One region of the Chromobacterium sphagni genome, then DNA from elsewhere that is predicted to be linked to it. Evidence: predicted binding sites of a transcription regulator. Region 1 holds the regulator's gene; the other holds the start of a gene.
What was found. The regulator FNR, encoded in region 1, switches genes on or off when oxygen is low (the NO sensors DNR and NnrR bind a similar motif). The targets are predictions, from matches to a motif close to TTGATNNNNATCAA.
Positions count from the first base shown of each region.

Region 1 (15,975 bases):
CAAGCTCAAGGCTTCCGGCATGCGTTGCGGCTACAGCACCGGCTGGCAGGGATGGGTGCAGCTGGAAAGCTTCAGCGCCTGGCACAGCCTGCCGTTCGCCAGCCTGGACAATGGCTTTGGCGGCAGCAAGGCGACGCTGGAATTCAACAACCCCATCCAGGTCAAGCACATCGAATTCCTGGCCAGGATGGCCAAAGACGGCACTTTCAGCTACGCCGGCCGCAAGGATGAGGCCACGCTGAAGTTCTACAGCGGCGAGTGCGGCATCATGACCGGCAGCTCCGGCTCGCTGGCCAATATCCGCCAGAACGCCAAGTTCGCCTTCGGCATGGGCATGATGCCCTACGACCCGGCGGTGAAGGGCGCGCCGCAGAACGCGCTGATCGGCGGCGCCAGCCTGTGGGTGATGGCAGGCAAGAGCCCGGCGGAATACAAGGGCGTGGCCAGGTTCTTCACGATGCTGACCAGCCCGGCGGTGATGGCCAAGTGGCACCAGGACACCGGCTATCTGCCGGTGGTGACCTCGGCTTACGACCTATCCCGCAAGCAGGGCTTCTACGACAAGAACCCGGGCGCCGACATCGCCACCCGCCAGATGTTGAACAAGCCGCCCAAGTCCTATACCCGCGGCCTGCGCCTGGGCTATATGCCGCAGATCCGCACCGTGATGGACGAGGAGCTGGAAGACGTGTGGACCGGCAAGAAAACCGCCAAGACGGCGCTGGACAACGCGGTGCTGCGCGGCAACGACCTGCTGCGCCGCTTCGAGAAGACGGCCAACTGATTCCGATCCAGAACGGGCGCGCCGCGCAGGCCGCCCGTTGTTCCTGACGAGTCTCGCAGATGCAAAACCGCACCCATTTTCCCCAGCGCTGGCTGGGGCTGGCGCTGATGGCCCCGCAGCTGGCCATCACCGTCGTGTTCTTCCTGTGGCCGGCGCTGGAGGCCTTGTGGCAGTCGGCGCAGCAGCAGGACCCGTTCGGCCTGTCCAGCGAGTTTGTCGGCCTGGCCAATTTCAGCCAGCTGTTCCGCGATCCGCTGTATCTGGGCACTTTTGAAACCACGCTGCTGTTCAGCGCGCTGGTCACCATCATCGGCATGGGCAGCGCGCTGCTGCTGGCGGTGATGGCCAACCAGATCACGCGCGGCCGCCGCGCCTACCAGACCATCCTGATCGCGCCTTACGCCATCGCGCCTTCGGTGGTGGCGGTGCTGTGGCTGTTCCTGTTCAATCCCAGCCTGGGCTGGATCAGCTATCTGCTGCGCGGAGTCGGCTACGAGTGGAACCACGCGCTCAACGGCGGCCAGGCCCTGCTGCTGGTGGTGCTGGCCTCGGCCTGGAAGCAGATCAGCTACAACTTCCTGTTCTTCTACGCCGGCCTGCAGGCGATTCCTGCGTCGCTGATCGAGGCGGCGGCGATAGACGGCGCCGGCCCGGTCCGGCGTTTCCGCGACCTGGTGTTTCCGCTGTTGTCGCCCACCAGCTTCTTCCTGCTGGTGGTCAATCTGGTGTACGCCTTCTTCGACACGTTCGCGGTGATAGACGCGGCCACCGGCGGCGGCCCGGGCAAGTCCACCGAGACCATGATCCTCAAGGTGTATCTGGAAGGCTTCAAGGGCCTGGACCTGGGCAGCTCCGCCGCGCAGTCGGTGGTGCTGATGCTCATCGTCGGCGCGCTGACGCTGGTGCAGTTCCGTTATGTGGAAAGAAAGGTGCAGTACTGATGGTAGAAAACCGCAAGGGGCTGGATCTGTTCTGCCACGCCATGCTGATCGCCGGCGCGCTGGTGGTGGCCTTTCCTTTATATCTGATGCTGATCGCCGCCACCCAGAGCGCCGATCAGGTGACGCAGGTGCCGCTGTCGCTGCTGCCGGGCAGCCGGCTGTGGGAAAACCTGAACACCGTGCTGTGGTCCGGCAGCGGCGGGCTGGCGGTGCCGCTGGCGCGCACGCTGTGGAACAGCCTGTTGATGGCGCTGTTGATCGCGGCGGGCAAGATCTCCATCTCGCTGCTGTCGGCCTACGCCATCGTCTATTTCCGCTTCCCGCTGCGCAGCGTCGGCTTCGCGCTGATCTTCGCCACGCTGATGCTGCCGGTGGAAGTGCGCATCTTCCCGACGGTGGAGGTGGTGACCAAGATGGGGCTGATCAACAGCTACACCGGCCTGACGCTGCCCCTGATCGCTTCCGCCACCGCCACCTTCCTGCTGCGGCAATTTTTCATGACGCTGCCCAAGGAGCTGGTGGAGGCGGCGCGGGTGGACGGCGCTGGACCGATCCGCTTCCTGATCGACATCGTGCTGCCCTTGTCGCGCACCAATATCGCGGCGCTGTTCGTGATCACCTTCATCTACGGCTGGAATCAGTACCTGTGGCCGCTGTTGGTCAGCCACGACCCGGCGATGTCCACCGCGGTGATCGCGATCAAGGGCATGCTGGGCGAGGGCGCCACCCAGTGGCATCTGGTGATGGCGGCGTCCCTGTTGACGCTGCTGCCGCCGCTGGCGGTGGTGATAGGCATGCAGCGCTGGTTCGTCAAGGGCCTGGTGGACAACGAAAAATGAGAGGGGCTGCCAGATGGCGCAATTGAAACTGTCCAATATCCGCAAGCGCTATCCCGGCGCCGACAAGCGGGTGCTGGAGGAGATATCGGTAGACATCGCCGACGGCGAGTTCGTGGTGATAGTCGGTCCGTCCGGCTGCGGCAAGTCCACCTTGCTCAGGATGGTGGCGGGGCTGGAAAGCATAGAAGAAGGCGAGATCCGCATCGGCGCCAAGCTGGTCAACCAACTGGAGCCCAAGGATCGCGACATCGCGATGGTGTTCCAGAACTACGCGCTGTATCCGCATATGACGGTGGCGGAAAACATGGGTTACGCGCTGAAGCTGCGCGGCCTGTCCAAGACCGATATCCTGGAGCGGGTCCGCAAGGTGGCGGCGGTGCTGGAGCTGGAGCAGCTGCTCGCGCGCAAGCCGCGCGAATTGTCCGGCGGCCAGCGCCAGCGCGTGGCGATGGGCCGAGCCATCGTGCGCGAGCCGGCGGTGTTCCTGTTCGACGAGCCGCTGTCCAATCTGGACGCCAAACTGCGCGGCCAGATGCGGCTGGAGATCCAGCGCCTGCACCGGCGCCTGGCCACCACCAGCCTCTACGTCACCCATGACCAGGTGGAGGCGATGACGCTGGCCGACCGGGTGATCGTGCTGAACAAGGGCCATATCGAGCAGATAGGCGCGCCGGACGAGATCTACGACCGGCCGGCGTCGACTTTCGTCGCCAGCTTCATGGGCTCGCCCGGCATGAATCTGTTCGATGGCGAGGTGGATGGGCAGGGCGAGCGGGTCGCGCTGGACGGCGGCGTCAGCCTGACGCTGCCGCAGCCGCGCAGAGACCTCGCTGGCCGCAAGTTGCGCGTCGGCATCCGCCCCGAACACCTGCAGGCCGGCGGCGGCCAGACGCTCAGCCTCAGGGTGGATACGATGGAAATGCTAGGCGCCGACAATTACGTCTACGGTCTGATGGCCGGCCAGAACGTGGTGGCGCGGCTCGCCCATGGCCAGCGCCCCGAGCCGGGCAGCCGGCTGGAGCTATCGGTGCAGGCCGGCGCGCTGCACCTGTTTGACGCCCAAACCCAACGGAGAATTGAACATGCCGCAGCACAAGCAGCCCTGGCCGTATCCTGAAGTCGTCGCCCACCGCGGCGGCGGCACGCTGGCGCCGGAGAACACCATCGCCGGCTTCCGCGAAGGCGTCCGTTACGGCTACCGCGCGGCGGAGTGCGACGTGAAATTGTCGGCGGACAATGTCTGTTTCTTGCTGCACGACGACACTGTGGACCGCACCAGCAACGGCAAGGCCCCGGCCGCCGGCATGTCCATGGCCCAGCTGTCGCAGCTGGATGCCGGCCGGTGGAAGGGCGCGGCCTTCGCTGGCGAGGCGCTGCCGACGCTGAGCAATGTCGCCGGCTACTGCCTGGCGCAGAACATGCTGCTGAATATCGAGATCAAGCCCTGCCCGGGACGATTCGAGGAAACCGGCCGCCTGGTGGCGCTGGAGGCCGCCCGCCTATGGGCAGGCGCGGCGGTGCCGCCCTTGCTGTCGTCGTTTGAAATCGACGCCTTGCGCGCGGCGAAGGCCGCCGCGCCGGCATTGCCGCGCGCCTTCCTGTGTGAGGATATCCCCGGAAACTGGCGCGACATCCTGGCGGAGCTGGACTGCGTTGCGCTGCATTGCGACCACCACGCGCTGACGGCGGAATTGGCGCGCGAGGTCAAGCAGGCCGGCTACCAGCTCTTGTGCTACACGGTGAACGATCCCGCCGACGCCCGGCGCCTGCTGGCCTGGGGCGTGGACAGCCTATGCACCGACCGGCTGGACTTGTTGCCGGCGCGGCGCTGAGCGCCGGCTATTGCGGCCAGCGCTGCAGAATGGCCTGCAGCCCGCCGTTCTGCTGCAGCTTCTTCAGCGCGGCCTCGAACTGCCGCGCGCGCGGATCGCCCTTGGCGAAGGCCACGTAGCGCGGCATCTCCACCAGCGGCTTGGACAGCACCCGCACCTGGTTTGCCGCCTGCAACTGCTGGAGGAAATACAGCAGCTGCACCTTGTCGCCGACGATCACGTCCACTCGGCCGGCCAATAGCATGGTCACCAGCTGGCGCGGCGAGGTGGCGTGCAGATCGCGCGCGAGGTCGGCCTTGTCGAAGTCGGTGTCGTAGCCGTAGCCGTGCACCTGACCGATCAGATAAGGTTTGAGATCGTATAGGCCGCGCCAGTAGCGCAACGAGCTCTGAGCCAGGGTGATGAACACGGTTTGCCCCTTGCGCAGCGGTCCCACCAAATCGTATTGGGCGCGGCGTTCGGCGGTGCCAGTGAAGACGAAGCCGGCGTCGGCGTCTTTCAGCGTCAGCTGCAGCTTCACTCTTTCCCACGGCAGCAGGTTGATGCGGAACGGCACGCCGGTTTCCCGCATCACCGCGCTCACCAGTTCCACGTCCAGCCCCTGCGGCGTGCGGCCGTCCTGGTCCAGATAGCTGTACGGTTCGAAACTGGCGTCGGCCACCAGCCGCCACGACGGTTCGCCCGCCAGGCAGGCCATGCACCACAACGCCGTCATCCAATAGCCGATCGTTTTCATCCGCCTTGTCGCCCCCGTTGCCGATGATGCGTTGGCTCCCAGCTTAGCGCCGGCGCAGTAGCAATTGAATCACTCTGAAGCATAAATGAGGTTTCGCTTTAATTCGCCTGTATTCGACCGTTGTCTTGAAATGGGCGGTGTCGGGGCGAGAAGCGCCGCCGAGAAGAGCGCGTGTTGCGGGATGGTTTCACATTGCCATTCGCATGCCTTGTCCGGCCGGGCCTGGCAAAAGCCAGTCGGCGCCGGTCTTGCGTCGCCTTATATAGCGCTGGCGCCGGGCAATGAATTTTGTTTTTAGCGAGGGAGAGTTTTGATGAATTGCCAGCAATCGCTTTCTTTTGCTAGATTCGACCCAATCGCCGCCGTTTGCGCGGCAGACATTCGGTAGGGGCCCGCACCGAATCCCGTGTTGGTTCTCACGGCATCGTTACCATCCCGGCGTCAGACCGGGACTGTTCCAACCTTCCCATCCCACGTTCCGGCGGCAAGCGCCGCCGGCGGGGGATGCTTTCGCTCAGACGTCCAAGGAGAACCATGGAGTTGTTTCATTCTTTGATCAATGCGGTCAACGACGTGCTGTGGGGCAAGATCCTGATTGCCCTGCTGCTGCTGGTCGGCCTGTATTTCACGCTGCGTTCCGGCCTGTTGCAGCTGCGGCTGTTTTCCCGCGGCTGGCAGGAGATGGTGGGCGGCCGCGGCGGCCACCGCAGCCGGGACGACATCTCGCCGTTCCAGGCCTTCGCCACCGGCCTCGCCAGTCGGGTGGGCACCGGCAATATCGCCGGGGTGGCCATCGCCATCGCCGCCGGCGGTCCCGGCGCGGTCTTCTGGATGTGGCTGACCGCCTTGCTCGGCATGTCCAGCGCCTTCGTCGAATCGACGCTGGCGCAGCTGTTCAAGACCAGCCACCACGACAGCACCTTCCGCGGCGGCCCGGCTTACTACATCCAGAAAGGCCTGGGCCAGCGCTGGTTGGGCGTGTTGTTCGCCCTCTGTCTGATCCTGGCCTTCGGCCTGGTGTTCAACGCGGTGCAAGCCAACTCCATCGTCGCTGCCACCCAGGGCGCCTGGGGCTGGCAGCCGTGGGCGGTGGGCCTGGCGCTGGTGGCGTTGACCGCGCCGGTGATCTTCGGTGGCGTGCGCGCCGTGGCGCGGGTGGCGGAATGGCTGGTGCCGGTGATGGCGCTGATCTACCTGCTGATGGCCCTCTACGTGCTGGCCATCCACGCGGCCGAGCTGCCTGGCTTGTTCATGCTGATCGTCAAGAGCGCGCTGGGCCTGGAGCAGGCGGCAGGCGGCGTGGCCGGCTACGCGGTGAGCCAGGCGATGATGCTGGGCATCAAGCGCGGCCTGTTCTCCAACGAGGCCGGCATGGGGTCGGCGCCCAATGCCGCCGCCACCGCCACTTCGCGTCATCCGGCCAGCCAGGGCGCGATCCAGATGTTCGGTGTGTTCATCGACACCATGGTGATCTGCACCGCCACCGCCGCCATCATCCTGCTGACCGGCGTGCACGACCAGGGGCTGAGCGGGGTGGCGCTGACGCAGAAGGCGATAGAGTCGCAGTTCGGGCCGATAGGCGTTTCCTTTCTGGCGGTGGCGATGTTCCTGTTCGCCTTCTCCTCCATCCTGGGCAACTACGCCTACGCCGAGGGCAATGTCGAATTCATCCGCAACAGCAAGAAGGCGCTGTTGGCCTTCCGGCTGGTGGTGCTGGCGATGGTGCTGTTCGGCGCGCTGGCCAGCCTGCCGCTGGTGTGGGACATGGCCGACCTGGCGATGGGTATGATGGCGCTGATCAACTTGGCGGCCATCCTGTTGTTGTCGCGCTTCTTCTTCGTGGTGCTGGGCGATTATCAGCGCCAGCTGAAGGCGGGCGTGGCGGCGCCGGAATTCAAGGTGGAGGGGTATCCCGAGCTGGCGGCCAAGGTGGAGAAGGGGATTTGGTAGCCAGGGGGTGCTTGTTGGCTTGTAGACACCCATGAATATTGTTCACTGAGCGTGTGGGCAACTGAGCTTGGTTTGGTCGCCATCCTCTTCCCCTTCGGCGCGTGCCGATAAAATAGCCTGGAGCCAGGGGATATAAGCCGCCGCATGTTCGACGCCGAAGGCTAGTTCGGCGGCTACTGGCTCCAGGCTGTTTTGTCGGGGTTTCCCGCGCCGCAGCGGCCGCCTAGGGTTGCAAGGAAACTGGCGGCGCAGTTCCCTTGCCCGTCCGGCGGGCGGAACCGTCATCAAAACAATCTTCCGCGTAGCGGAATCCACTGCTTTTCCCGCGTTGGGTGAGCCATGCCGTCGGCTTCGTTTTACGTGAGCGGCATGGCCTTTAGGCTTTCCTTTACACCGTAAACCGGCTCGCCAGCCCCATCAGCCGCTGTGAAATCGCCTGCAACTCGCCTGCGGTCTGGGCGCTGGCCTTGACCTCGCTGGCGTTCTGCTCCGACATCCGCGACACCTGCTCCACATTCTGCGCCAGCACCTGGCTGGCGCTGCTCTGCTCTTGCAAGGACACCATGATCTGGTTGATGCTGCCCAGCACATCGTCCACGCAATGGCGTATCCCCGCCATGCTGGAGCCGGCGTCGCGGCTGCGCTGCAGGCCGTCCATGATGGCCTGCATGCCCACCTGCATGCTCTCGCTGCCTTTTTGCGCGGTGCTCTGGATCCTGGCGACGATATTGCTGATCTCGGTGGTGGACAGCGCGGTGCGTTCGGCCAGCTTGCGCACCTCGTCGGCCACCACCGCGAAGCCGCGGCCCATCTCGCCGGCGCGCGCCGCCTCTATCGCCGCGTTGAGCGCCAGCAGATTGGTCTGGTCGGCCACGTCGCGGATCACGTCGACGATGCTGACGATAGACTCCGACTGCCGGCTCAGATCGCTGATGGTTTCCGATACCGAGGATACGTCGCGCACGATGCCGTCCATGCTGGTGGTGGTGGCGCTGATCACCTTGTCGCCGGCGGTGGATTGCACCACCGCGGTGCGCGACAGTTGATTGGCGTGTTCGGACTGCTCGGCGCTCACCGTCAGGCTGGCGCTCAGTTGCTCGATGGCGGCGGCCATGCTGAAGGCGGCCTCGTTCTGCAGGGTGCTGCTGGTGGTGATGCTGCGCGCGCTTTGCGCCATCTGGGCCGCCGCGTTGTTCACCTCGTTGGAGGTATCCAGCAGTTGGGCGACGGTTTCGCGCAACTGGTCGCGCATCTGGCGTATCGATGCCAGCAGGCTCTGACTATCCTGCCTGCGCAGCTGGATTTGAGTGTCCAGCCGGCCGGCGGCCAGTTGTTCCACCACTTGCTGCACGTAGAACGGCTCTCCGCCCAGTTGCAGGGTGATGGACAGATAGAGTTGCTGGAACAGGAAGATGGCCAGCAGCATGGCGGCGATGCCTATGCCGATGTAGGTGTTGCGCTGCCAAGCGGTGCGGTCTATCCGCGCTTGCAGCAGCTGATCCAGTTGCTTGAGTTCCAGCGCGATGTAGTCGGCGATGGCGGGGGCGTTTTCCGCGGTGTGGCCGGCCACTTTCAGGCCGCCGGCGCCGCTTTTGCCGGCGACGGCGTCGAACAGCGCGGCGCTCTGGCTTTTCAGGATGGCGGCAAGCTTGTCGGCCTGGGCGCTGAGGCCGGTTTTCAGGCTGGCGTTGTAGGCGATGGCCTTGCCGACGTCGCTGCCCAAGCCGTCGCCGGCCTCCGCGATCAGCGGGCGCAATTCCACCAGGCGGTCGCGCTGCGCCGGCGTCAGCGCCTGGTTGGCTTCGGCCAGCGCGGCGATGGCGTTGGCTTCGCCCAGATGGATGAGCACGCTGGTCAGCTTGGTGGTGGCGGCGTCCATCAGATAGTAGGTGTCGATGTCCGGGTCCAGCGTCAGGTTGGAGTTGTCGCTGATCACGCCGATCAGATTGTTCAGCTGGTCGTTGAGCGCGCCGTAGCCGGCGATCAGTTGCGCCGGCGTGGCCGATCCCAGCGCCTGCAGCTTGTCCCAGCTCGCCGCGGCGCCCTTCCAGGCATCGCCGCTGGCCAGGTCGGCGCCCAGTTGTTCATTGACGGTTTTCAGCGCCTGCCACCGCGCCTGCAACTGCGATGCGCCGGCGGCCAGCGCGTTCTTGGCCTGTCCGTCGCCGAGCGCCGCGTGCACCGCCAAGTCCTGCTGCTGCTGGACCGCGGCCAGAAGGCCGGCCAGCGGCTGCATGTAAACCACGCCCACTCTTTCCTTGGTGGTGGAGTCGATATTGTCCTGGTTGCTGTGATACAGGCCGTACACCAGATAGAGCAGGGCCGCGGCGAAAACCAGGCCTATCAGGGCGAAGCGCTGGGGATAGCTCAGGCGTTGCATCAGCCTGACGATGGGGGTGGACATGCAACGGCTCCTTCGAATCAACCATGACTACAACGTTCTGGTTCCAGACATGCGAACGGGGGTTTCTCGCTGTTCACTGTATAAGTGAATTTGCTTAGCGCAAAGCGGAATTCTTGCAGTTTGCGTTAAGCCGTCTTGTGCGAGTGGAGTGTATGCGGTGGAGCGGGGCAAGACGCCGCCGCCGGCAATTCGGGCGGCGGCAATGGTCAGATGGTTTGCGAATAGCGGGCGTGGGTCTTGCGCTCGCGCAGGTGGCGGTCGAAGACCATGGCGATGTTGCGGATCAGGAAGCGCCCTTTGGGCTCCACCATCAGGAAGTCGCCGTCGAAGGACAACAGGCCCTGTTGCTGGAAATCGCGGATCTGTGGCATTTCCGCCGCAAAATACTGGGCGAAATCGATGCCGTGGATCTCTTCGATCGCTTCGACAGACAACGAAAAGCGGCACATCAGCCCCTGGATGATGGTGCGGCGCAGCACGTCGTCGTTGTCCAGCGTCAGTCCGCGCACCACCGGCAGCCGCCTCTGGTCCAGCGCGGCGTAATAACCCTCCAGTGTCTTGTCGTTCTGGCTGTAACAGGAGCCGACCTTGCCGATGGACGATACGCCGAAGCCCAGCATGTCGCAGTCGGCATGGGTGGAGTAACCCTGGAAGTTGCGTTGCAGCCGGCCCTGGCGCAGCGCCACCGCCAGTTCGTCGTCCGGTTTGGCGAAGTGGTCCATGCCGATGAAGACGTAGCCGGCGTCGCTCAGCATCTGCACCGCGTTCTGCAGGATGTCCAGCTTGGCGCCAGCGCTGGGCAGATCGGCCTCATGGATGCGCCGCTGCGGCATGAACACCGTCGGCAGGTGGGCGTAGTTGTACAGCGCAAGCCGGTCCGGATCGAGGGCGATGGCCTTTTCCAGCGTGCGCAGCATGGAGCCGCGGCTTTGCAGCGGCAGGCCGTAGATCAGGTCCAGGCTGACCGATTTCATACCGGCCTCGCGCCCGGCCTCGATCACCTCCCGGGTTTCCTGCTCGCTTTGCACGCGGTTGACCGCCAGCTGCACGGCCGGGTCGAAATCCTGCACGCCGACGCTGATCCGGTTGAAGCCATATTCTGCCAAACTGAACATGGTTTCTCGTTTTACCTTGCGCGGATCGATCTCGATGGAATATTCTCCGTCGCTCAGAAACTCGAAGTGCTCGCCTAGCATGGCCATCAGCCGTTTCAGCTGCGGGTCGGACAGGAAGGTGGGCGTGCCGCCGCCAAAGTGCAGCTGTATCACTTTTTCCCGACAGCCCAGTTGTTCCGCCACCAAGCGGATCTCCTTCTCCAGGTAGTCTAGGTACTGGTCGGCCTTGCCCTTGTTTTTGGTGATGATCTTGTTACAGGCGCAGTAATAACAAACTGTGTTGCAAAATGGTATATGAGCGTACAATGATAAAGGTTTGCGGTTGGCGCCAATCCGGCGCTGCTGCAGCCTGTGCTGGTAGTCATGTGCTGAGAAGCCCGGCGTAAAGCGATCCGCAGTCGGGTATGACGTGTATCTTGGACCCGATCCATCCAGGCGTTCGATCAGTGCTCTGTCGAACTCGAAATGGGCGGGGGAAAACGGATGGGTGGTTTTCATGTCGTATTCGGATGGTAAAACTTCTGGTGGACTGGTAAATTTGCGCAAAACCTGCGAATTCCGCATTGACGAGGGTCAAGCTTCACCAGCTTGCAGCAAACACAGCATGTCTGAACAAAACCATACAGCTCTACACACACTGAAAATATCCTGCTCCAGCTGCAGCCTGCGCGAGCTGTGCCTGCCGGTCGGACTCAACCGCGAGGAGATGAGCCAGCTGGATACGGTGATCCGCCAGAGCCGCCGCCTGAAGCGCGGCGAATACTTGTTCCGCAGCGGCGAGGGCTTCAAGTCGCTGTACGCGGTGCGCACCGGTTTCTTCAAGACCTGCGTCGCCAGCCAGGACGGCCGTGAGCAGGTGACCGGCTTTTTGATGTCGGGCGAGTTGATGGGGCTGGACGGCATCTCCACCAACAACCACAGCTGCGACGCCATCGCGCTGGAGGACAGCGAGGTGTGCGAGCTGCCGTTCGGCCGCATGGAGTCGCTGAGCCGCGACATCCCCAGCCTGCAGCACCATTTCTACCGGCTGATGAGCCGCGAGATCGTGCGCGACCAGAACGTGATGCTGCTGCTGGGCAATATGAAGGCGGAAGAGCGCATCGCCGCCTTCCTGCTGAATCTGTCGCAGCGGCTGTCGACCCGCGGCTTCGCCGCCAACGATTTCATCCTGCGCATGAGCCGCGAGGAAATCGGCAGCTTCCTGGGGCTGAAGCTGGAAACGGTCAGCCGCACGCTGTCCAAGTTCCAGCAGCAGGGCTGGATCACCGTCGACCACAAGCATATCCAGCTGGTGAAGGTGGAGGATCTGAAAAACCTGATCGCCGGCTGCATTCACGCCAGCGGCCACTGAGCCGGGCGTATCACCGCAATGAAAAGGCAGGCCATCAGGCCTGCCTTTTTTCATGGCTGCGGCAGATTGCTTTGCAGCTCCGCCAGCCGCGCGGGGTCGGGCCAGCCGTCGGGGGTGACGAAGCCGCGCGCCACTTCCTGCCACAAGCCGCCGGCGGCGGGCTGCAGCTCCGCCACCAGCTGCGGCGCCTGGCTGGCCTGCAGCCGCGCACGAAGGGCCGCCTGCTGCTGGATGTCGCCTTCGTCCAGCAGCGCCGGCGCCAGCCAGGACAGGCGCGGCAGCCAGGCCCAGCGCGAGCCTGGCTGCGCTTGCGGCCAATCCTGTTCCAGCGGCGCGTACCAGCCGCGCAATTGCCCGCGGGCCAGCAGGGGTGGTAGCGGCCGGCCGGCGGCGTAAAAGAACCAGCCGGTCAGGCGCGCGCCTATCCGGCAGTCGGCGAAACCATCGGGCAATAGCGCTGCGGCGGCTGGATGGCGGCTCAGTTGCAGCTGTGTGGCGAGTTTGGTCGCCTTCAGCCGCCAGGCATCGCGCAGGCTGGGGCCGATCAGCGAAGCGGGATCGTCGTCCAGCTGCAGATAGAATTTGCTGGTGGTTTCCAGATGCCAGGGCTCGCCGTCCAGCCACAGCAGGAAGTCGAACTCGCCCAGCGTGCGGCGCGTGCTGTTGATGACGTTGAGGTTTTCAGCGGCAATCCGTATGTGTGGCGACCATCTGAACCAGAAAGAAAATAGTCTTTCTGCATATTTTCCCAGCTTGTTGCCGCGGGCGAAGGCCAGCCAGGCCAGCAAGGGCGCCGGCTGCTGGTCCAGTTGGCGCAGCAGCGCGCCGCCGTCCGGACCCAGCAGCCGTTCCGGCGGCAGATCGGCGCCGCACAGCCAGGGGGAGGGGGAGGTCAGCAAAAAGGCGAGATCGCGCACCGCCGGGTGCGCGTAGGGCAGGAAGAAATCCGGCTCAGTCTTCATCCCGTTTCAGGCTGCCGTCGGCAGCGCGCTGCACCTGCTTGAAGAAGCCGCGCAGGATGTCGATTTCGTCGCGCAGCAGCCCCGAGCGGTTGAACAGGGTGCGCATGCGGCGCATCAGCCGCTCGCTGTTGCGGCGGCGGAAATAGCCGATCTCCTCCATCGCCTGCTCCAGGTGGCCGCACAGGCCCTCCACTTCGCCCTGGGTGGCGGCTTCACCGTCGGCGCGCAGGTATTCCACGCCGACGCCGGTATGGCTGAACAGCTCGTAGGTCATCACCTGAACCGCCATCGCCAGGTTCAGCGAGAAGTAGTCCGGATTGCCAGGGATGGTGACCAGGCGGTTGCACTGCTCCACTTCCTCTATCGATAGGCCGAAGGTTTCGTTGCCGAACACCAGCGCCACCAGCTCGCCGTCGCGCGCGCGCGCCACCAGTTCCGGCGTGGTTTCGCGCGGGGTGGACAGCGGGGTGGTCAGCTCGCGGCGGCGGCTGGTCAGCGCGCAGGCCACGGTGACGTCGGACAGCGCCTCAGACAGCGAGGACACCACGGTGGCGCGCTCCAGCACATCCACCGCGCCGGAGGCCAGCGCGTTGGCTTCGTCGCTGGGAAACACCTTGGGTTCCACCAGATAGAGGCGGGTCAGCCCCATGGTTTTCATCGCGCGCGCGGCCGAGCCGATGTTGCCCGGATGGCTGGGCCTGGCCAGCACGATGCGGATGTTTTTCAGAAAATCAGGTACTTGGGGTTTATTCATTGGCGGTTTCACATTAAAATAGCGGGCATATATCAAAAGCCCGCGCCCAGGCGTCGGGTTTTTTTGTTCCTTAACCCAGATTGTTACCAGCAGGCGTCGCGTGATCGAACGCCGCGCCTGCCTATTGTTCAAGTGTAGAGGCCGTCAATGCATCCGATGCTCAATGTCGCGGTAAAAGCCGCTCGCCGTGCTGGCAGTGTTATCCAGCGCGCGTCGCTCAACCTCGATACCATTCGCGTAGAGAAGAAGAAACACAACGACTTCGTTACCGAGGTGGACCGCGCAGCCGAAGAGGCTATCATCCACACCATCCTCGAGGCCTACCCGAAACACGCGATTCTAGCAGAAGAGTCGGGCGCCAAAGGCGTCGGTTCCTCCGAATACGAGTGGATCATCGACCCCATCGACGGCACCACCAACTTCCTGCACGGCCACCAGCAGTACGCGATCTCCATCGCGCTGGCGCACAGGGGCCAGGTGCAGCAGGCGGTAGTCTACGATCCAAGCCGCAACGATCTGTTCACCGCCTCGCGCGGCGTGGGTTCCTTCCTCAACGACCGCCGCATCCGCGTTTCCAAGCGCTTCATGATGAACGAGTGCGTGATCTCCACCGGCTTCCCGGTGTCCGACCAGAGCTATCTCGATCAATACATGGGCATGCTGAAGGACGTGATCGCCAAGACCGCCGGCGTGCGCCGCGAAGGCGCCGCGGCGCTGGACCTGTGCAATGTGGCCTGCGGCCGCGTTGAGGGCTTCTTCGAACTGAACCTGAAGCCGTGGGACATCGCTGCCGGCAGCCTGATCGTGCAGGAGGCGGGCGGCATCGTCACCGACTTCACCGGCGAGCAAGGCTGGCTGGAATCCGGCGACATCGTCGCCGCCAGCCCGAAAGTGCTGGCCCAGCTGTTGCACATCCTGACCCCGCACGTCGCCAAGTAATCGCAAGCAATCAAGCCTTTCATCAGAAAAACGGCAAGCTCAGGCTTGCCGTTTTTTCATTGGCGCGCGGAACCGTTGCCAGCGGCCGCGCTCTAGGCTTCAATATACCTGTGTGGGGTATCTATGGAGTCTGAGATGCAACGTCGTCAAGTGATGCAATGGGGGGCTGCGCTGGCCCTGACTTCCTGGCTGGGCCGGCCGGCGCTGGCCGCGTCCTCCGATGCCGGACACGGTGGGTCGCAACTGGCCGGCGGCATGCCCGATCCGGCCGGCCTGGGTTTGGGACGCGGTGCATCCCTGCCGGCCTTGAGGCGGCTGCCGCTGGAGCTGAAGAACGGCGCGCTGCAAGGCTGCCTGACCGCCGCGCCGCTGAACCTGCCTTTGCTGCCCGGCAAGGCCGCCACCGCTTTCTGGGCCTACAACGACAGCGTGCCGGGGCCGGCGATCGAGCTGTACGAGGGCGAGTCGCTCAGCCTGCGTTTCGACAACCGCCTGCCGCAAGCGACCACTGTGCATTGGCACGGCCTGCCGATTCCGGCCGACCAGGACGGCAATCCGCACGACGCGGTGCCCGCCGGCCAGGGCCGCGACTACCATTTCACTTTGCCGCCTGATTCCGCCGGCAGCTACTGGTATCACCCGCACCCGCATGGCCACACCGCCGAGCAGGTGTATCGCGGCCTGGCCGGAGTGTTCGTGGTGCGGCGCCGCGATGATCCGCTGGCCCATCTGCCCGAGCAGTGGCTGCTGCTGTCTGACCTGAAGCTGGACGATGGCGGGCAGATCGCCGGTAGCAGCGACGCCGACCTTATGGACGGCAGGGAGGGGCAGTTCGTGCTGGTCAATGGCGCTTGGCGGCCGAAATTGACCCTGGGTATGGGCGAGCGCCAGCGCTGGCGCGTCTGGAACGCCACCAGCGCTCGGGTGCTGCGGTTGGCGCTGCCGGCGCATGAGGTGCATCTTGTCGGAACCGATGGCGGTTTGATCGCCAGCCCGCGCCCGCTGGACAGCCTGTTGCTGCCGCCGGGCGCGCGCGCCGAACTGGTGGTGACCGGACGCTTCGCGGTCGGCAAGCCGGCCGGCCTGCTGGCCTTGCCTTATGCGCGCGGCAAGATGATGGGGCTGGAGCAGGAGAGCGCCTTGCCGCTGTTGGCGCTGGAGCGCGGGGCGGATGCCGTCGCCGCGCCCTTGCCAGCCAGGCTGCGCCGCATCGAGGCGCTGGGGTTGCCGCAGGTGAAGCGCCGGGTGGTGTTCAGCGAGGACATGGCCAATCCGGCGGCGATGTTCCTGATCAACGGCAAGATTTTCGATATGGACCGGGTGGACTTCGTCGGCAAGGCCGGGCAGGTGGAGGAATGGGAAGTGGAC
Region 1 is NZ_MKCS01000001.1:1,128,153-1,144,127, forward strand. It holds gene ugpB (sn-glycerol-3-phosphate ABC transporter substrate-binding protein UgpB) at 1-784, shown strand, start outside; gene ugpA (sn-glycerol-3-phosphate ABC transporter permease UgpA) at 844-1,725, shown strand; gene ugpE (sn-glycerol-3-phosphate ABC transporter permease UgpE) at 1,725-2,564, shown strand; gene BI347_RS05410 (sn-glycerol-3-phosphate import ATP-binding protein UgpC) at 2,578-3,681, shown strand; gene ugpQ (glycerophosphodiester phosphodiesterase) at 3,647-4,396, shown strand; gene BI347_RS05420 (substrate-binding periplasmic protein) at 4,404-5,132, opposite strand; gene BI347_RS05425 (alanine/glycine:cation symporter family protein) at 5,667-7,082, shown strand; gene BI347_RS05430 (methyl-accepting chemotaxis protein) at 7,471-9,486, opposite strand; gene hemN (oxygen-independent coproporphyrinogen III oxidase) at 9,693-11,099, opposite strand; gene fnr (fumarate/nitrate reduction transcriptional regulator Fnr) at 11,206-11,952, shown strand; gene BI347_RS05445 (DUF1853 family protein) at 12,003-12,914, opposite strand; gene BI347_RS05450 (RNA methyltransferase) at 12,904-13,668, opposite strand; gene BI347_RS05455 (inositol monophosphatase family protein) at 13,816-14,607, shown strand; gene BI347_RS05460 (multicopper oxidase family protein) at 14,743-15,975, shown strand, end outside.

Region 2 (15,975 bases), 580 kb from region 1:
CCATGGTGTCCAGCGTCTCGCCCGATTGCGAGATGGTCACCACCAGGTGCTTGGGATTGGCGAAGGCGGCGCGGTAGCGGTATTCGCTGGCGATCTCCACGTCGCAGGCGATGCCGGCGATGCTCTCTATCCAGTACTTGGCAGTCAGACCGGCGTAGTAGCTGGTGCCACAGGCGAGGATTTTCACGCCCTCCAGTTGCGGCAGAATTTCGGCCGCGGCCTCGCCGAACAGCGCGGCGTTGAAACCCGCGTCCTGCACCGCCTCGATGGTGTCGGACAAGGCCTTCGGCTGCTCGTGGATTTCCTTCTGCATGAAGTGGCTGTACGGGCCCAGTTCCAGGGATGCCAGCGACACGTCGGACAAATGCACCGGGCGCGCCGCCGGTTGATCATCCTTGTCTATCAGTTTGACGCCGTCCCGGGTCAGCAGGCCGATATCGCCCTCTTCCAGGAAAATCACCCGGCGGGTGGCGGACAGGATGGCGGAGACGTCGGAGGCGATGAAGTTTTCGCCATCGCCCAGACCCACCAGCAGCGGGCAACCCATGCGGGCGCATACCAGTTCGTCGGGGCGGTCCAACGCGATCACGCCGATGGCGTAAGCGCCGGTCAGCTCGCGGGTGGCTTGTTTCACCGCGTCGAACAAGCTGCCACCGGCCTGGTAGTAGTGATGCACCAGGTGGGCGATCACTTCGGTGTCGGTCTGCGATTCGAAGGCGTAGCCCAGGCCCTTCAGGCGCTGGCGCTGTTCTTCATGGTTTTCGATGATGCCGTTGTGCACCACCGCGATCTTGTCGAAAGACACATGCGGGTGGGCGTTGGGTTCGGTTACGCCGCCGTGGGTGGCCCAGCGGGTATGGCCGATGCCCAGCAGGCCGTGCAGGTTTTCCTCCGCCGCCGCGCCCTCCATCTCCGCCACGCGGCCTACGCGGCGCACCCGGCGAATCTCGTCGCCGGCCAATACGGCCACGCCGGCCGAATCGTAACCCCGGTATTCCAGCCGCTTCAGGCCTTCCACCAGCACCGGAACCACATCACACGCCGCGATGGCGCCAACTATGCCGCACATTACTTTCTCCTTGAACTATCGACTGGCGAGGACGCGCAGATCAGCGTGACGCCCTTCGCTTGAATGCTTTCCCTGGCCGCCACCGCCAAGCCATCGTCGGTGACCAGGGTATGGATCTTGTCCCAAGGCAACTCCAGATTGGGAATGCGGCGGCCTATCTTGTCCGACTCCACCATCACGATCACCTCGCGCGCCACTTCCGCCATCACCCGCGACAGGCCCACCAGTTCGTTGAAGGTGGTGGTGCCGCGCGCCAAGTCTATGCCGTCGGCGCCGATGAACAGTTGGTCGAAATCGTAGGAACGCAGCACCTGCTCCGCCACCTGGCCCTGGAACGATTCAGAGTGCGGGTCCCAGGTTCCCCCGGTCATCAGCAGCGTCGGTTCGTTTTCCAGTTCACGCAATTGGCCAGCCACGTTCAGCGAATTGGTCATCACCACCAGGCCACGCTTGTTGCCCAGCAAGGGGATCATCGCGCTGGTGGTGGTGCCGCTGTCTATGATCACGCGATTGTGGTCGCGGATGCGCTCGGCCGCGGCGCGGGCGATCGTCATCTTTCGTTTTGAAACCTGTTCCGCATCCGCCTCCGCCATCATCTCGCTGGGCAGCGACACCGCGCCGCCGTAGCGCCGCAGCAGCAGCCCACCGGTCTCCAGCAGCGCCAGGTCCTTGCGTATGGTCACTTCCGAGGTGGAGAAACGCCTGGTCAGCTCGTCCACGCTGACTTCGCCGTACTCCTGCACCAGGGTGGCGATGGCATGGCGGCGTTGCTGGGTGTTTCGCTTTGTCATGAAAAGTTTCGTTTCGAAAGTTTCGTAATGATAGCAGCGCAAGTTTCAGCATGGCAAGCCCCTTACCCCTCAATGCGAAAACGGCGTCCGGCTCTCCCCATTTTCCGGGGAGAACCGGACGCCGTTCGCGGTCCTGCCAGCCCCGCCTGCGCGGCGGGTCAAACTGAATCAGCTTTTCTTTTGCGGACGCTGCCAGCCCGGCACAGTCATCTGCCGCGCGCGCGCCACCGTCAGTTGTCCCGCCGGCGCGGTCTTGTTGATCACCGAACCAGCGGCGATGGTTGCGCCATCCTCCAGCGTCACCGGCGCCACCATCAACGTACCGGAGCCGACGAAAACATTGTCGCCTATCACGGTCTTGAACTTGTTGACGCCATCGTAGTTGCAAGTGACCGAACCAGCTCCGACATTGACCTTACTGCCGATCTCGGCGTCGCCGATATAGCTCAGGTGATTGACCTTGGAGCCCTCGCCCACTGTGCTCTTCTTCACTTCGACGAAGTTGCCGATGTGGACATGGTCGGCCAGCTCCGCGCCCGGGCGCAGGCGGGCGTACGGACCGATTCGGCAATCCGCGCCGACCACGGCGTCTTCCAGATGCGAGAACGGCGCGATTTTGCTGCCGGCGGCGATGCTCACGTTCTTGAGCACGCAATTGGCGCCGATTTCGACATTGTCGCCCAGCTCCACCAGGCCTTCGAACACGCAGTTGACGTCGATGGCCACGTCCATGCCGTGCCTGAGCGTGCCGCGGATGTCGATGCGCGCCGGGTCGGCCAGCGTCACCCCGGCTTCCAACAGCGCGCGCGCCTGGTTCTGCTGCAGAATGCGCTCCAGCTCGGCCAGTTGCAGCTTGTTGTTGACGCCGGCGGCCTCCCACGAGGCCGCGACGCTGGCGCTTTCCACCGCCACGCCATCTTTCACCGCCAGCTCCAGCACGTCGGTGAGGTAATACTCGCCCTGGGCATTGCCGTTTTTCAGGGCGTTCAGCCAGCCGGCCAACTGCGCATTGGGCAGTGCCATCATGCCGGTGTTGATTTCGCGGATCGCCAGCTGTTCGGCCGTGCAATCCTTGTGTTCGACGATGGCCTTCAACTTGCCGTCGACGCCGCGCACCATGCGGCCGTAACCGCTGGCGTCGGCGAGCACGTCGGTCAGCACCGCCATGCCGTCGCCGGCCGCCTCCACCAGATGCCGCAAGGTGGCGGACAGCGTCAGCGGCACGTCGCCATACAGCACAAGGGTCTTGCCGCTGGCCGGCAGATGCGGCAGCGCCATTTTCAGCGCATGGCCGGTGCCCAGTTGTTCGGCCTGCTCGGCCCAGACGATGTCGGCGTCCTGAATCCGGCCGCGCACCTGTTCACCACCGTGGCCGTACACCACCACCAGACGGGAGGGATTGAGACTGCGCGCGGTGCGGATCACCCGCGCCAGCATCGGCTCTCCGGCTATCGGGTGCAACACTTTCGGCATAGAGGAATACATGCGCTTGCCTTTGCCGGCGGCAAGAATAACGATACTCAGACTATCCATGATGATTTTTTGCTTGGGCCAAAAACGGAAAAAGGCTGCCACTTGCGTGGCAGCCTGCACTATACACGATTACGTCTCGCGCATTCAGTGAGCGCGCTTCTTGAGGTAGTCCAGCGTCTTGAGCTCGGCAATGGCCAGCGCCAATGCAACGTGGGCCTTGGCCGTGCTCATGTCGTCGGTCGCGTGCTTGAGGGCATCCTCGGCAGCGCGTTTCGCCTCATTGGCGCGGGCCTCATCGAGATCCTCGCCGCGAATCGCCGTATCGGCGAGTACGGTGATCAGCGTCGGTTGCACTTCCATCATGCCACCGGACACCGCCACCAGTACTTCTTCCTTGCTGTCCGGCACCCGAAGGCGCAGCACACCAGGCTTGATACGGGTCAGGAGCGGCACGTGTTGCGGATAGATGCCGATCTCACCTTCGGTAGCCGGCGCCACTACAAACTCGGCCTCACCGGAATAGATGAGTTGTTCGGTGCTAACCACTTCCACATGCATCTTGGACATTAGCCCTCTCCTTAGTTAAGCGTCTTGGCTTTCTCGACGGCTTCTTCGATGCCACCAACCATGTAGAACGCTTGTTCCGGCAGGTGGTCGTATTCGCCAGCAATGATCGCCTTGAAGCCCTTGATGGTTTCGCGCAGCGAAACGTATTTGCCCGGAGAACCGGTAAATACTTCGGCCACGTGGAACGGCTGGGACAAGAAGCGCTGGATCTTACGGGCGCGAGCCACGACCAGCTTGTCTTCCTCGGACAGTTCGTCCATGCCCAGAATCGCGATGATGTCGCGCAGTTCCTTGTAGCGCTGCAGCGTGGACTGCACGCCGCGGGCTACCGAGTAGTGCTCGTCGCCTACCACCAGCGGGTCCAGCTGGCGCGAGGTGGAGTCGAGCGGATCGACCGCCGGGTAGATACCCAGCGAGGCGATGTCGCGCGACAGTACCACGGTTGCGTCCAAGTGGGCGAAGGTGGTGGCCGGGGACGGGTCGGTCAAGTCATCCGCAGGCACGTATACGGCCTGGATGGAGGTGATGGAACCATCCTTGGTCGAAGTGATACGCTCTTGCAGACGGCCCATTTCCTCGGCCAGGGTCGGCTGGTAACCCACCGCGGACGGCATACGGCCCAGCAGGGCGGACACTTCGGTACCGGCCAGGGTGTAACGGTAGATGTTGTCGACGAACAGCAGCACGTCGCGACCCTTGCCGTTTTCATCCTTCTCGTCGCGGAAGTGCTCGGCCATGGTCAAGCCGGTCAACGCCACGCGCAGACGGTTGCCCGGCGGCTCGTTCATCTGGCCGTAAACCATCGCCACCTTGTCCAGCACGTTGGAGTCCTTCATCTCGTGGTAGAAGTCGTTGCCTTCACGAGTGCGCTCACCAACGCCGGCGAACACGGACAGACCCGAGTGCGCCTTGGCGATGTTGTTGATCAGTTCCATCATGTTCACGGTCTTGCCCACGCCGGCGCCGCCGAACAGACCAACCTTGCCGCCCTTGGCGAACGGGCACAGCAGGTCGATCACCTTGATGCCGGTTTCCAGCAGGTCGGTGGCGGGGGACAGCTCGTCGAACTTCGGAGCAGTCTGGTGAATGGCGCGACGCTTGTCGGTAGCCACCGGACCAGCTTCGTCCACCGGGTTACCCAATACGTCCATGATGCGGCCGAGAGTGGCGGTGCCAACCGGCACCGAAATCGGTGCACCGGAATTGGCAACCTGCATGCCACGCTTCAGACCGTCGGAGCTACCCATAGCAATGGTGCGGACCACGCCGTCGCCCAGCTGTTGCTGAACTTCAAGCGTCAGATCGACGTCAACCAGCTTCAGGGCATCATAAATCTTCGGCATGGCATCGCGCGGAAACTCCACGTCGATTACCGCGCCAATGATTTGTACGATTTTGCCTTGGCTCATTATCGCTTCCTAAACAATAAACTTTTACAGTCCGTGAACGGCTTACACCGCTGCGGCACCTGCCACGATTTCCGACAACTCGGTGGTAATCGCGGCCTGACGCGCCTTGTTGTAAACCAGGCGCAGCTGCTTGATGGTGTTGCCCGCGTTGTCGGTGGCGGATTTCATCGCCACCATACGGGCGGCTTGCTCAGAGGCCATGTTTTCGGCCAGAGCCTGATACACCACCGACTCCAGATAACGCCGCACCAGGAATTCCATCAGCGTCGGCGCATCCGGCTCGTACAGGTAATCCCACGAGTGCGAATGCTCCACCACCATATGATGCGGGGTCAGCGGAAGCAGTTGTTCGAGTGCCGGCTCCTGCTTCATGGTGTTCACGAAGCCGGAGTAGACGATGTAGACCGCATCCAGTTCGCCTTCAGCGTACTGCTTGAACAGAACTGTAAGCGGGCCAATCAGTTTTTCCATCTTCGGCACGTCGCCGAGATGGACCGCGCTAGCCACCACGTTGAGACGGGCGCGCTGAGCAGCCGCCAGGCCTTTCTGGCCCAGGCAGCAAACGTCGATTTCGACGTTCTGATCCTTAAGTTCCTTGACCTTGGCAAAGAAGCGCTTGAACGTGTTCACGTTCAAACCGCCGCAAAGACCCTTGTCGGAAGAAACCAGGATGATGCCGGCGCGCTTGACCACGTCACGACGGGCAAGCAGCGGGTGACCAAGTTCCGCGTTCGCCTGAGCGAGGTGCGCCATAACCGTGCGCACCTTCTCGGCGTAAGGACGGGCAGCGCGCATACGCTCTTGCGTTTTGCGCATCTTCGAGGTCGACACCATCTGCATAGCGCGGGTGATCTTCTGCGTGTTTTGCACGCTGCGGATCTTGGTGAGAATCTCTTTACCGACTGCCATATCCTGAACCTTTCTCTAGCTACGACGTGAGTCGAAGGCTCAGTTGAAGCTGTAGCCAGCCTTGAACGATTCCATCGCCTTGGCCAGTACCTTCTCGTTGTCGGCAGACAGATCGCCGGAAGCGTTAATCGCCTTCAGCACGTCAGCGTGGTTCGCGCGCACGTTGGCGAGGAACTCAGCTTCAAACGCCAGAGCCTTCTTCACCGGTACGTCTTCGTACGAACCCTTGTTCACCGCCCACAACGTCAGCGCCATTTCGGCGGTAGACAGGGTGGAGAACTGCTTCTGTTTCATCAGCTCGGTCACGACTTCACCGTGCGACAGCTGCTTGCGGGTCGCTTCGTCCAGATCGGAAGCGAATTGCGCAAACGCGGCCAGTTCGCGGTACTGGGCCAGGGCCAGACGGATACCGCCGCCCAGCTTCTTGATGACCTTGGTCTGGGCCGCGCCGCCGACGCGGGATACCGAGATACCGGCGTTGATGGCCGGACGGATACCTGCGTTGAAAAGGTCGGATTCCAGGAAGATCTGGCCGTCGGTGATCGAGATCACGTTGGTCGGAACGAAGGCGGATACGTCGCCGGCCTGGGTTTCGATGATAGGCAGAGCGGTCAGCGAACCGGTCTTGCCCTTCACGGCGCCCTTGGTCAGTTTTTCCACCTCGTCCTCGTTGATGCGGGAAGCGCGCTCCAGCAGACGGGAGTGGAGATAGAACACGTCGCCCGGGTAGGCTTCGCGGCCCGGCGGACGGCGCAGCAGCAGCGAAATCTGACGGTACGCAACGGCTTGCTTGGACAAGTCGTCGTATACGATCAGCGCGTCTTCGCCGATGTCGCGGAAGTATTCGCCCATGGTGCAGCCGGAGTACGGCGCGATGAACTGCAGCGCGGCGGCTTCGGAAGCGGTGGCGGCGACGATGATGGTGTGTTCCATCGCGCCGTGCTCTTCCAGCTTGCGCACCACGTTGGCGATCGACGATGCCTTCTGGCCTACGGCTACGTAGATGCAGATGACGCCGTTGCCCTTCTGGTTGACGATGGCGTCGAGAGCCACGGCGGTCTTGCCGGTCTGACGGTCGCCAATGATCAGCTCACGCTGGCCGCGGCCGACCGGAACCATCGAGTCAATGGCCTTCAGGCCGGTCTGCATCGGCTGCGATACCGATTGGCGCGCAATCACGCCCGGCGCGATCTTTTCGATCGGGCTGGACAGCTTGGCGTTGATCGGACCCTTGCCGTCGATGGGCTGACCCAGCGCGTTGACCACGCGGCCGATCAGTTCCGGACCAACCGGCACTTCCAGAATGCGGCCGGTGCACTTGACTTCGTCGCCTTCGGAGATGTGCTCGTACTCGCCCAGCACCACGGCGCCGACAGAGTCGCGCTCCAGGTTCATGGCGAGGCCAAAGGTGTTGCCCGGGAATTCGAGCATTTCGCCCTGCATCACATCGGCCAGGCCGTGGATGCGGACGATACCGTCGGTCACGGAGATAACCGTGCCCTTGGTGCGAACTTCAGCGCCTTCAGCCAGATTCTGGATCTTGGCCTTGATCAGATCGCTGATTTCAGAGGGGTTCAACTGCATGATCTCTCCTAATTCTTGAGGCTTGCTGCCATTGCTTGCAGTTTGCCGCGCACGGAAGCGTCGATGACATCGTCGCCAACCAGCACACGCACCCCGCCAATCAGCGCGGGGTTTTCACGCACGTCAAGACGTACGGTCTTGCCGTACTTCCTGGAAAGCGTGGTGGTCAGTTCGGCTTGTTGTGCATCGGACATGGCAAAAGCGGACTCCACCTGGGCGTCCACTATGTCTTCCGATTGCGCCTTCAGCAGTTCAAACTGCGCGGCGATTTCCGGCAGCAGCGTCAAACGGGCGTTCTCGATCAGCGCGGCGAGGAAGCGTTTCACTTCCTCGTTGCCGCGGTTGCCGAGCACATCCAGCATCAGCGCCTCAACCTCTTGTGCGGTATGTTTCGGATTGGTGACTACCTGCGCCAGATCCGGGTTGTTCACCATGGCAGCCAGCCACGACAGCGCATCCGACCACTGATCGAGGCTACGCTGTTCGGTGGCGAGGCTGTATACCGCTTCGGCGTAGGGCCTTGCGACGGTAATGAGTTCTGCCATGAGTTAATTAAAACTCCGCTTTGATGGAGGCAAGCAGGTCGGCGTGCTTGGCCGCGTCGATTTCCTTGCGCAGGATCTTCTCTGCGCCGGCGACGGCCAGCTCGGCCACCTGCGCGCGCAGGGATTCCTTGGCGCGCAGCACTTCCTGATCGATTTCCGACTTGGCGTCGGCCACGATGCGGGCACCCTCAGTGCGGGCCGCTTCCTTGGCTTCATCCACGATCTGGTTGGCGCGCTTCTCGGCTGCAACCACGATCTCGGTAGCCTGCTGCTTCGCCTTGCGGATTTCGTCCGCTACGCGTTTTTCAGCGGCTTCCAGATCCTGCTTGCCACGTTCCGCAGCGGCCAAGCCATCAGCAATGCGCTTGGCCCGCTCATCCATCATGTTGGTAAGCGGAGGCCAAACAAACTTCATGGTGAACCATACCAGGATGGCGAACGTGATCGCCTGGCCCAGTAGTGTTACGTTAAATTCCACGCTTGTTTTCCTCCAGAGTATGACTACAACAACCGTTTACACGTCCGTTGGAAAACGGATTAGTGGGCAGCCTTGACAACGGCCAGGGCGGCAGCCAGGAACGGGTTGTTGAAGGTGAACAGCATGGCAACACCGACACCAATCATGGAGATCGCGTCAAGCAGACCGGCGATGATGAACAGCTTGGTTTGCAGAACCGGGATCATTTCCGGCTGACGAGCGGAGGACTCGAGGAACTTGCCGCCCAGAATGGCGAAACCGATAGCGGTGCCCAGAGCGCCCAAACCAATGATCAGGGCTGCAGCGATAGCGGTCATCGACTGGATCTGAGAAACGAGTGCTTCCATTGTGTATCTCCTAAGACTTAAAGCAAGGATGGTTGGTAAAAAAGTATGGTCAATCTACGGGTAAATCAGTGCGCTTCCACTGCCAGACTCAGGTACACGATGGTCAGCATCATGAACACGAAGGCCTGCAGGGTGATGATCAGGATGTGGAAGATCGCCCACGGCGCGCCCAGCACCCACTGCAGGCCCCAAGGCAGCAGCGCGATCAGGATGAAGATCAGTTCGCCGGCGTACAGGTTGCCGAACAGACGAAGAGACAGCGAAATCGGCTTGGCGGCCAGTTCGACCAGCTGGAACGCGAAGTTCAGCGGAGCCAGGATCACGGCGCCCACAGGATGGGACGAATGGAACGGCGCGGTCAGCAACTCCTTGCCCCAGCCACCCAGGCCCTTGGCCTTGATCGAGAAGGCGACGATCAGGATCAGCACCGACAGCGACATGGCGAAGGTGGAGTTGACGTCGGCGGACGGCACCACGCGGAAATACACGTGATGCGGCTCCAGGCCGAAGAAGGTGTAGCCGATCCACTGCGCGGCCATCGGGAACAGATCCACCGGGAACAGGTCCATGAAGTTCATCAGGAACACCCAGCAGAAGATGGTCAGCGCCAGGGGGGCGATCATCTTGCTCTTGCCGTGGAACACTTCGCGCACCTGAGTCTGCACCAGTTCGATAATCATCTCCACGAACAGTTGCAGGCGGCCCGGCGCTTCGATGCTGGCGCGGCGCGCCACCATGGCGAACACGCCTACGAACAGGAAGCCAAGCAGCAGGGAGATGGAGAACGTGTCGACGTGCAGGCTCCAGAAGCCGGCCGAGGGATCCGAGTTCCAGAAGGTTAGGTGGTGCTTGATGTAATCAGTTGCGTTGCTTGCCATCGCTCTTTTCTCAATTTTTGATTAGAAGCCCGAAACCGTAGCCGGAGATGGCGGCAAAGAACCCACCGAGAAAGCCGACTACGGACAAATCCTTGAAACCAGCCCAAACCGCGCCACTTAACAGCACGGTCAGGCAAAACTTTACCGCTTCGGCCAGAAAATGCGCCTTGATCAACGCCGCGGGAGGGACATGACGTTTGGCATAGGCGATCCTGGCGTACACCAGGGCCGGCACTAGCACCACCACTCCGCCCAGCAGGGTGGACACCACCACTACCAGGCTTCCGGCGCCGACAAGCAGTGAAATCAGCACCGCCAGCCCGACCAGGCTGGCCTGCAGGCGCAGCACGCGCCTCACTTCCGGATTTACCATGACTGCCAGTGCAAAAAAACCGCTGGATTATAGGCTTTGCGCTTGAGTTGCGTCAACTTTGCCGCTGGGCGGCTTTTGCGGCGCAACATTCTCATTTTTGGGGTTTTTTCTGCAATTTCTCCAGCAGCGCATCCAACTCGTCCAGACTGGCATATTCTATGATCAGCCTGCCGTTGCCGCCATTGGCATGACGAATGCTGACCTTGGCGCCTATCGCTTCCGACACCTGGTTTTCCAGCCGCTCCACATCGGGATCGACGCGATTTTGTTGCGGAGCAACTGTGGTTTTTTGCACATCATGCTGTTGCACCCGGCGCTCCACCTCGCGCACCGACAAGCCCTTGCGCACCACCTCTTGCGCCAGTTCAAGCTGGGAAACGGTAGGCAGCGACAGCAAGGCGCGGGCGTGGCCCATCTCCAGCTGGCCCTCGTGCATCATCTGCTGCAGCGGCTGCGGCAGCACCAACAAGCGCAGCAGATTGGACACCGCGCTGCGCGAACGGCCCACCGCGTCGGCCGCGGCTTCGTGGGTGAGGCCGAATTCGTCTATCAGCCGCTTGATGCCCTGCGCCTCCTCGATCGGGTCCAGTTCCTGGCGCTGGATGTTCTCGATCAGCGCCATCGCCAGCGCCGCCTCGTCGGGCACGCTCTTGATCACCACCGGCACCTCGGCCAGGCCGGCCTTGCGCGAGGCGCGCCAGCGGCGCTCGCCGGCGATCAGCTCATAGTCGCCCAATCCCAGCTCGCGCACGATCAGCGGCTGGATGATGCCTTGCACGCGGATGGAGGCCGCCAGCTCTTCCAGCGCGGTTTCGTCCATGAAGCTGCGCGGCTGGTACTTGCCGGGACGGATGCTGTCGATGGGAAGGGTGGTCAGTCTGTCGTCCACCGTGTCAGCGGTGGACAGGAGCGCGTCAAGTCCGCGCCCCAATCCTTTGAGTTTGGCCATATTGTCAGACGGTGGGAGTTGCGGTTGCGGGTTCAAGGCGCTCGATCAGCTCTTGCGCCAGCGTCAGGTACGCCTGAGCGCCGCGGGAGTTGCGATCGTAGACCAGGCCCGGCAAGCCGTGGCTGGGCGCCTCGGCCAGGCGCACATTGCGCGGGATGACGGTTTGGAACACCTTGTCGCCGAAATGGCGCGCCAGTTGCGCCGAAACCTGTTGCGACAGATTGTTGCGGGCGTCGAACATGGTGCGCAAAAGGCCCATGATCTCGATCTTGGGGTTGACCGCCAGCCGCACCTTGCGCAGCGTGGACACCAGATCGGACAGGCCTTCCAGCGCGTAGTATTCGCACACCATCGGGATCAGCACGCTGTGCGCGGCCACCAGGCCGTTCAGCGTCAACAGGTTCAGCGACGGCGGGCAGTCGATCAGCACATAGTCGTACTGGTCCTCCACCGCGGCCAAGGCATTTTTCAGCCGCGCCTCGCGCGCCAGCTCGTTGACCAGCTCCAGCTCGGCGCCGCCAAGATCGCGGTTGGCCGGCAGCACGTGGTAGCCGCCCGCCTTGGCATCCTGGCGCGCCTCCTCCACGGTGGCCTCGCCCAGCAGCACGTCGTAGCCGGACTTCTCCAGCGACTGCTTGGCGATGCCGCTGCCCATGGTGGCGTTGCCCTGGGGATCGAGATCGACGATCAGCACCCGCCGGCCCAGATCGGCCAAACCGGCCGCCAGATTGACGACGGTGGTGGTCTTGCCCACTCCGCCCTTCTGGTTGGCCACCGCGATCACGCGTGGATTCATTGCAGCACCATCCTCACCAGATGGCGTTCGGCGTCCAGCCCCGGCACCGTTACCGGCAGCACCTCCGAAACCGCCACGCCTTGCGGCAGCAAGGCGATTTCCTCATACGGGTACACGCCCTTCATCGCCACGTACTGGCCGTCTTCGGCCAACAGGTGGCGGGTCAGCTTGACGAACTCGGACAGCTCGGAGAACGCCCGGCTGGTGATGCGGTCGAACTTCGCCTCCGGCTGGTAGGCCTCGACGCGGTCGGTTACCACCTGGACGTTGGGCAGGCCCAGTTCCACCACCACCTGGCGTAGAAAAGTGGTTTTCTTGTGGTTGGAATCCAGCAGCACCACCTGCAGGTCCGGCCGCGCGATGGCGGTGGGAATGCCCGGCATGCCGCCGCCGGAACCCACGTCCAGCATGCGCGCGCCGCCGGCCAGGTGCGGCACCAGGCTCAGGCTGTCCAGCAAATGATAGCTGACCATGCGTTCTTCCTGGCGGATGGCGGTGAGATTGTAGGTCTGGTTCCATTTCACCAGCAGCGCCAGGTAACGCTGCAGCAATTCCTGCTGCCGTTCGGTGAAGTCCAGGGCCAGCTTGGCCAGCCCCTGGTGCAATTCTGCGATATGTTGTGTCATGCGGTTTTCGTGGCGTCGGTGAAGCCGCGCTTCAGGTGCACCATCAGCAAGGCGACGGCGGCGGGAGTGATGCCCTGGATGCGCGAAGCCTGGCCCATGGTTTCCGGGCGCTGCTGGTTAAGCTTCTGCTGCACTTCCTTGGACAGGCCCTTCACCAGACTGTAGTCGATGTCGCCCGGCAGACGGATGTCTTCCAGATTGTCGCGGCGCGCCAGCTCTTCGTTCTGGCGGTTGATGTATCCCTGGTATTTGACCTGAATTTCCACCTGCTCGGCAACCACCTCGTCAAGCTCGGGGGCACTGGCGCCGGCTTCCGGCACCGACATCAGGTCGCGGTAGCGCACATTGGGGCGCTTGAGCAGGTCGGACAGCGCGTACTCGCGCTCGATGCCCTTGCCCAGCAGGCGCTCTAGGCCGGTCGGATCGGACAGTTTGGACGGATGCAGCCAGGTGGTCGCGAGACGCGCCTTCTCGGCCTCGACGGCATCGCGTTTCTTGCAGAAGGCGTCCCATTGCGCGTCTCCCACCAAGCCCAGCTTGCGGCCCATCTCGGTCAGGCGCAGGTCGGCGTTGTCCTCGCGCAGCTGCAGGCGGAACTCGGCGCGGCTGGTGAACATGCGGTACGGCTCGGACACGCCCTTGGTGATCAGGTCGTCCACCAGCACGCCCAGATAGCCCTCGTCGCGGCGCGGGCACCAGGCGTCCTGCTCGCGGACGTATAGGCCGGCGTTGAGGCCGGCGAGCAGGCCCTGCGCGGCGGCTTCTTCGTAGCCGGTGGTGCCATTGATCTGGCCGGCGAAGAATAGGCCCTTGATCGCCTTGGTCTCCAGCGAGGCCTTCAGGCCGCGCGGGTCGAAGTAATCGTACTCGATGGCGTAGCCGGGGCGCAGGATGTGGGCGTTCTCCATGCCGCGGATGCTGCGCACCGCCGCCAGCTGGATATCGAACGGCAGGCTGGTGGAAATGCCGTTAGGGTAGAACTCATGGGTGGTCAGGCCCTCCGGCTCCAAGAACACCTGATGGCTGTCCTTGTCGGCGAAGCGGTTGATCTTGTCTTCGATGGACGGGCAGTAGCGCGGGCCGACGCCTTCGATCACACCGGTGAACATCGGGCTGCGGTCGAAGCCGCTGCGGATGATGTCGTGGGTGCGCTCGTTGGTGTGGGTGATCCAGCACGGCAGCTGCCTGGGATGCATTTCGCGCTTGCCGCGGTAGGAGAACACCGGCTCCGGGATGTCGCCCGGCTGCTCCTCCATCACCGAGAAATCGACGCTGCGGCCGTCGATGCGCGGCGGCGTGCCGGTCTTCAGCCGGCCCACCGGCAGGCTCAGTTCGCGCAAGCGCGCGCCCAGCGTGGACGCCGCCTGGTCGCCGGCGCGGCCGCCGGTGTAATTTTCCATTCCGACGTGGATCTTGCCGGACAGGAAAGTGCCGGCGGTCAGCACCACAGTCTTGGCGCGGAAGGTGATGCCGATGGCGGTGATGGCGCCGGCGACGCGGTCGCCTTCGATCAACAAGTCGTCCACCGGCTGCTGGAACAACGTCAGATTAGGCTGGTTCTCCAGCATCTCGCGGATGGCGGCCTTGTACAGCACGCGGTCGGCCTGGGCGCGGGTGGCGCGCACCGCGGGGCCCTTGGAGCCGTTGAGCGTGCGGAACTGGATGCCGCCGATGTCGGTGGCCAGCGCCATCGCGCCGCCCAGCGCGTCCACCTCTTTCACCAGATGGCCCTTGCCGATGCCGCCGATCGACGGGTTGCACGACATCTGACCCAGGGTCTCGATATTGTGCGTCAGAAGAAGGGTGGCGCACCCCATGCGCGCCGCGGCCAGCGCGGCCTCGGTGCCGGCGTGACCGCCGCCCACCACTATCACGTCGAAGCTTGTCGGATAAATCATGGCTGAAGGAGCAAATCTGGCGGAAAAACGGCCTATTCTACGCCAAAACGGTTTAGCTGATAAGTCCTTGATTTCAATAAATCCAAGCGCGTAACGCTATCGTCAAGCCACAGTCATAACAAGGTCATCGCACAGACATTAACACGTCAAACAGCGCCCCTAGCATGTGGCTCATCACCACGAGGGGCAAAACATGCTGCTAAATGAACAGCTTGCAGGCAGGACCAAACCGAGGCTGGCCGTCCGCTTGGCCAACAGCGCAGAAGACATCCGCCGCGCGCAGAAGCTGCGCTTCGACGTGTTTGCCGGCGAAATGGGCGCCGAACTTGCCTCGCGCGAGCTGGGCATAGACTGCGACGAGTACGACGAACTGTGCGACCACCTGATCGTGGAAGACCACACCAGCGGCCTGATAGTAGGCACCTACCGCATGCTGCCGCCCGCGGCCGCCCGCCGCGCGCCCTGCCTGTACTCGGAACACGAGTTCGACCTGGGCCGCCTCGCCCACCTGCGCGACAGCCTGATCGAAATGGGCCGCTCCTGCGTGCACCGCGACTTCCGCTCCGGCGCGGTGATCGCGCTGTTGTGGTCCGGCCTGGCCGATTATGTACAGCAGCAGGGCGGCGCCTATCTGGCCGGCTGCGCCAGCGTGTCGCTGACCGACGGCGGCCACCAGGCGGTGAGCCTATACCGCCAGCTGGAAGGCAAGCACCTGGCGCCGGCCGACTGGCGCGTGTTCCCCCACCTGCCGCTGCCGCTGGACCGCGTGATCGACAACTCCGCGCCGGTGCCGCTGCCGCCGCTGATCAAGGGCTATCTGCGCGCCGGCGCCCACGTCTGCGGCGAGCCGGCCTGGGACCCTGACTTCAACTGCGCCGACTTCTTCATGCTGCTGCCGATGAACCAGCTTAACGCCCGCTACAACAAACATTTTATCAGCTGACGCCGGCCATCCGCGCCGCCGCCGGATGCGGCGCGCGCAGATGCTACAATCCGGCCATGACTTACGCTTTCGAACCAGTGGGCGTGATCCGCTCGCCTTACCGGGAAAAATTCGGCATTCCACGCCAGCCCTCTCTGGCCAATGCCGCCCGCGTCACCCTGGAGTTGCTGCCGCCCTACAATCAGCCTGATTGCGTGCGCGGCCTGGCGGCGTTCTCCCATGTCTGGATCAGCTTCATCTTCCATCAGACCATGGGCCGCGGCTGGCAACCGCTGGTGCGCCCTCCCCGCCTGGGCGGCAACGCCAAGGTGGGCGTGTTCGCCAGCCGTTCCACCCATAG
Region 2 is NZ_MKCS01000001.1:553,097-569,071, reverse strand. It holds gene glmS (glutamine--fructose-6-phosphate transaminase (isomerizing)) at 1-1,069, opposite strand, end outside; gene BI347_RS02775 (DeoR/GlpR family DNA-binding transcription regulator) at 1,069-1,860, opposite strand; gene glmU (bifunctional UDP-N-acetylglucosamine diphosphorylase/glucosamine-1-phosphate N-acetyltransferase GlmU) at 2,029-3,393, opposite strand; gene BI347_RS02765 (F0F1 ATP synthase subunit epsilon) at 3,478-3,900, opposite strand; gene atpD (F0F1 ATP synthase subunit beta) at 3,912-5,309, opposite strand; gene atpG (F0F1 ATP synthase subunit gamma) at 5,352-6,218, opposite strand; gene atpA (F0F1 ATP synthase subunit alpha) at 6,258-7,802, opposite strand; gene BI347_RS02745 (F0F1 ATP synthase subunit delta) at 7,811-8,347, opposite strand; gene BI347_RS02740 (F0F1 ATP synthase subunit B) at 8,355-8,825, opposite strand; gene atpE (F0F1 ATP synthase subunit C) at 8,885-9,172, opposite strand; gene atpB (F0F1 ATP synthase subunit A) at 9,238-10,050, opposite strand; gene BI347_RS02725 (ATP synthase subunit I) at 10,061-10,399, opposite strand; gene BI347_RS02720 (ParB/RepB/Spo0J family partition protein) at 10,515-11,372, opposite strand; gene BI347_RS02715 (ParA family protein) at 11,377-12,168, opposite strand; gene rsmG (16S rRNA (guanine(527)-N(7))-methyltransferase RsmG) at 12,165-12,794, opposite strand; gene mnmG (tRNA uridine-5-carboxymethylaminomethyl(34) synthesis enzyme MnmG) at 12,791-14,692, opposite strand; gene BI347_RS02700 (GNAT family N-acetyltransferase) at 14,886-15,635, shown strand; gene tsaA (tRNA (N6-threonylcarbamoyladenosine(37)-N6)-methyltransferase TrmO) at 15,692-15,975, shown strand, end outside.
Region 2: the regulator FNR is predicted to act here: its motif matches at 10,466-10,479, upstream of BI347_RS02725 (ATP synthase subunit I).